Regions from separate parts of the Nocardia sp. NPDC056952 genome, predicted to be linked through region 2. Evidence: predicted binding sites of a transcription regulator. Region 2 holds the regulator's gene; the other holds the start of a gene.
What was found. Region 2 encodes HspR, which represses chaperone genes until heat shock. Its sites were predicted from a motif close to ANNTGAGTNNNNNNNACTCANNT; they were not measured.
Positions count from the first base shown of each region.

Region 1: the regulator HspR is predicted to act here: its motif matches at 901-923, upstream of lon (endopeptidase La).

Region 1 covers NZ_JBHURA010000007.1:126,305-128,701, reverse strand. The annotation lists gene lon (endopeptidase La) at 1-886, opposite strand, end outside; gene ACFTS5_RS23885 (YciI family protein) at 1,075-1,482, shown strand; gene ACFTS5_RS23880 (RNA polymerase sigma factor) at 1,479-2,397, shown strand, end outside.
Region 2 covers NZ_JBHURA010000006.1:20,782-23,178, reverse strand. The annotation lists gene ACFTS5_RS21150 (FAD-binding oxidoreductase) at 1-444, opposite strand, end outside; gene ACFTS5_RS21145 (heat shock protein transcriptional repressor HspR) at 1,061-1,462, opposite strand; gene dnaJ (molecular chaperone DnaJ) at 1,465-2,397, opposite strand, start outside.

The sequences.
Region 1 (2,397 bases), on a different contig from region 2:
CGGTGCTGTCCTCGGTTTTCACCGTCCACGGCAGATCGAGCACGGTGTCGAGCCAGGTACGGATCCAGCCCGATTCCGGGCTCTGGTCGCTGGCGCGCTCCAGCCGGCCGACCTCGCGCAGCGCCTCGGCGCGCACGTTCTCGGGCAGGTCCGCGTTCTCCACGCGGGTGCGGTAGTCGTCGGCGCCGTCGGGTTCGTCCTCACCGAGTTCCTTGCGGATGGCGTTGAGCTGCTGACGCAGCAGGAACTCGCGCTGACTCTTCTCCATGCCGTCGCGGACGTCCTCGGAGATCTTGTCGGTGACCTCCACCTCGGCGATGTGGTCCTTGATCCAGTCGATCTGCTTGGTCAGCCGCACCGCGACATCGGGGGTCTCGAGCAGTTCGCGCTTCTGGTCATCGGACAGGTACGGCGCGTAGCCCGCGGTGTCGGCGATGGCCTCTACGTCGTCGAGCTGGTTGACGATGTCGATGATCTGCCAGGCCTCACGCCGCTGCAGCACGGCGACGACCAGCTTCTTGTACTCGGCGGCGAGCTCGGTGGTCCGCTCGTCGGGCTCGACCGCCTCGACGAGTTCGGCCTCCACCCACAGCGCGGCGCCCGGCCCGGTGACGCCGTGCCCGATCCGGGCGCGGCGCTCGGCCTTCAGCACGGCCGCGGGCGCGCCGCCGCGCATCCGGCCGACCTGTTCGATGGTGGCGACGACGCCGTAGGACGCGTAGCCCTCGTCGAGGCGCGGCGCGACCAGCACCGAACCGGTTTTGGCCGCCTGGGCGGCGTCGATGGCGGCCTGCGCGGATTCGTCCAATTCGATGGGCACGACCATGCCCGGCAGCACGATCGGATCGGTCAGGAACAGCACCGGCAGGTTCTGAGCTGAAGTCATGTCGACCCTTCCAAAGTTGAGCTTTGCTGACTCAACATGGACCCCCGGCGGTTTGTTCCTGCAGGTGGCGCCGTTCACTCACGGCGAAAATAATCGGCCGAGATTCTTGTGCGGCCGATGTCGAGAACGCGTGGGTGGCTCCGTCCCAGGGGTACAACCCACACAGCACACGAACCGAGGAGAACATCATGGCCAAGTACCTGCTGCTCAAGCACTACCGTGGCGCTCCCGCGTCCGTCAACGACGTGCCGATGGATCAGTGGACGCCCGAGGAGGTGACCGCGCACGTGCGGTACATGCAGGATTTCGCGACACGGCTGCAATCGACCGGCGAGTACGTCGACAGTCAGGCGCTGACCACGCAGGGCACGTTCGTCCGCTCCGACGGCGAGGGGCGCCCGCCGGTCACCGACGGGCCGTTCGCGGAGACCAAGGACCTGATCGCCGGCTGGATGATCATCGACGTCGACACCTACGACCGGGCGCTCGAGCTGGCAGGGGAGCTGTCCGCGGCACCGGGGGCGGGCGGGAAGCCGGTGCAGGAGTGGCTCGAACTGCGGCCGTTCTACGCGGAATTGCCCACGGTGACCGAATGAACGAAGCGCTGGTGCGCGAACTCGTCCCCGCGGTGATCGGGATCCTCGTCCGCCGCGGGGCCGAGTTCGCCGCGGCCGAGGACGCGGTACAGGAAGCGCTGATCCGGGCGCTGGAAACCTGGCCCGACGATCCACCGCGCGATGCGAAAGGCTGGCTCGTCGCCGTCGCCTGGCGAAAATTCATCGACGCGACGCGCGCCGAAACGTCCAGGCGTGGGCGTGAATTCGCGGTCGACGCCGAGCCCGAAGCCGGCCCGGTGCCCGCCACGGACGACACGCTGTGGCTGTATTTCCTGTGCGCGCATCCCGCGTTGTCGCCGGGCTCGGCCGTCGCGCTGACCTTGCGTGCGGTCGGCGGCCTGACGACCCGGCAGATCGCGACGGCCTACCTGGTTCCGGAATCGACTATGGCGCAACGGATCAGCCGGGCCAAGAAGCGGATCACGGGCTTACCGCTCGACCGTCCCAGCGATCCGGCAACGGTGCTGCGGGTGCTCTACCTCGTCTTCAACGAGGGCTACAGCGGCGACATCGACCTGGCCGCCGAAGCCATCCGCCTCACCCGTCAGCTCGCCGCCTCGACCGGCGAACCCGAGGTCTCGGGGCTGCTCGCGCTGATGCTGCTGCACCACGCCCGCCGGGCGTCGCGCACCGAGGGCGGGCGCTTGATTCCGCTCGCCGAACAGGACCGATCCCGGTGGGACACACACCTTATCGCCGAGGGCGTGACGATCCTGCAAGCCGCGCTGGCCCGTGACCGCCTGGGCGAATACCAGGCCCAAGCCGCGATCGCGGCCCTGCACGCGGACGCGCCGAGCACCGCCGAAACGGACTGGATACAGATCGTGGAGTGGTACGACGAACTACTGCTTCTCACCGACAGCCCGGTGGTGCGCCTGAATCGCGCGGTCGCGG
Region 2 (2,397 bases):
GCCCGTCCAGGTAGCCGGGGTGGTCTCCTTGTCGGCGGCGCTGATCATCGCGCCGCTGATGGTGGCCAGACCTTCGTCCCATGCGCTGGCGACCTCGTCGGTCCACATCTCCGCACCGGCGAACAACCGCATGGCGGATTTCAGCGAGTTGGCCACGGCCACATAGTGCGCCGGTTGCACGCCGTATTTGCGATGGTCGCGCCCGAGCTGGGCCAGGAACGGCAGCAGCTTGTCGGGCTCCTCCAGCCGGTCGAGGGCGTAGGAGATCGCCGTGACGAGTCGGTCGCGCTGGGAGTCCATGGCAGCCGGGAAGTAGTCGCGGACACCGGGGTAGTCCGTGAAGAGGATCGAGTAGAACGACCTCGACAGCTTCTCGGGCCCACCTTCTTCCGCAGCAACCGCCTTGAACGTAGTACGGATCAAAGCGACAGTCCGCGAATCCATATGTGTCACAACCTCGTTTCGCCATCGAACGCTAGCCGCGCCGGCGAGTGACGGGCTGGGAGGACACTCGTCAGCAGCCGATGCGAGAAGTCTAGGCGAGGTTTGCCAGCTTAGGAATCGTACTCTTAAACATCACGCATGTAATTCGCGAAATACCAGGCGGTTCCCAGTAGTTTCTCATGAAAACATACCTGAAGCCCGTTAATTGAGGGTGAACAGCCGCTCACGATTCTCGAAACCACCGGGCGTATCAGGCAATTGGTGACCAATGGCCCTGGTAGAGCGACCCTTCCGCAACGTCGCCCGCAGGTGGCGATCCGACGCGCCGAGCCATGACACGCGGGGTCGGCGCACCGGAGTGGCTGGTCGCGGGCAGCGAATTGCCTTCCGATTGATCCGAATTCAGCATCCGGGCAGCAAACTTTTGGACGTCCACGGTGATAAATCCCCACCTCAGCGCGCCGCGACGCTACTTCCGATCAGCAAGATCACGAATAAGTGAGTTGCTGGAGAGTCACCAGCCGGTCGCCGGGGGTTGACCGGAGACGAACGAGCCCCCGGCTCGCATCCACCACAGCGGATGGGCGAACCGGAGGCTCGTCGAATCGAAGACGACTCAGCGCCGATGCCGTGGCTGCCACACCACGAGCGCGGTACTGCGTGCGGGCGGCGACAGATCGGGCCGGTAGCCCGCCCGCAACCGCTCCATCTCCGCGCTCATCTCCTCGACGCGCTGCTGCAACGCCTCCACCTGATTGGTGAGCTCGATGATGCGCTTGATGCCGGCGAGATTGACGCCCTCGTCCTGCGACAGGCGCTGCACCTCGCGCAGCACCTCGACGTCGCGGGCCGAATAACGGCGTCCGCCACCCGAGGTCCGTTGCGGGGTGACCAAACCCAGCCGGTCGTAGGTACGCAGCGTCTGCGCGTGCATCCCCGCCAGCTGAGCCGCCACCGAGATCATGAAGAACTCGGCACGCGCGGTCGCACCCGAAACAGACTTCGGATCATCGGACATCATCAAGCACCCGCCCATCCTGCACGCGGTTCGAAGCCACTGGCCTTCTCCGCCTCCTGATAGCGCTTGAGCGCATCGGTGGCGTCGGAGTCGAGCGATTGCGGCACCGCGACCTTCACCGTGACCAGCAGGTCACCGGCGCCGCCCGCCGCGCCGCGCTTGGGCACGCCACGACCACGGACTCGCAGGATACGCCCGTCGGCGGTACCCGCGGGCACCTTCACACCGACCCGGCCGTCCAGCGTCGGCACGGAAACCGTTGTCCCCAGAACCAATTCGCTGTAGCTCACCGGGAGCACCAGGGTGAGGTCGTCGCCTTGACGGCCGAAGACCTTGTCCTGGCTGACGTGCACGGTGACATACAAGTCGCCCGAAGGCGCACCGCGCAGACCCGCCTCGCCCTGACCGGCCAGCCGGATCTTCTGACCGTCACTGACGCCCGGTGGGATCCGGACGGTGATGGTGCGGGTGCGGTTCTGGATACCGGTGCCCGAGCAGTCGGTGCACGGGTCGTCGATGATCGACCCGGTGCCGCGGCAGTCGTCGCAGGGCTCGCTGAAACCGAACGCGCCCTGATTGCGGCTGACCACGCCCGCACCGTTGCAGTGCGGGCACACGCGCGGGCTGGTGCCCGGCTTGGCACCGCTGCCGTGACAGGTGGTGCACGGCGAGGGACTCGTCATCCGCAGCGGAACGGTGACGCCCTGGGCGGCCTCACGGAAACCCAGGGTCGTCTCGGTCTCCACGTCGGAGCCGCGGCGCGGACGAGCCGCCGCCCGGCCACCGCCGCCACCCCGGTTGAACAGCCCGCCCAGCAGATCGCCGAGCCCGCCGTCGCCCGCGGCGCCGGTACCACCGGCCTGACCGAAGATGTCACCGATGTTGAAGTCCTGCGAGAAGCCGCCGCCGGCACCGGGATTGAACCCGCCGCCGCC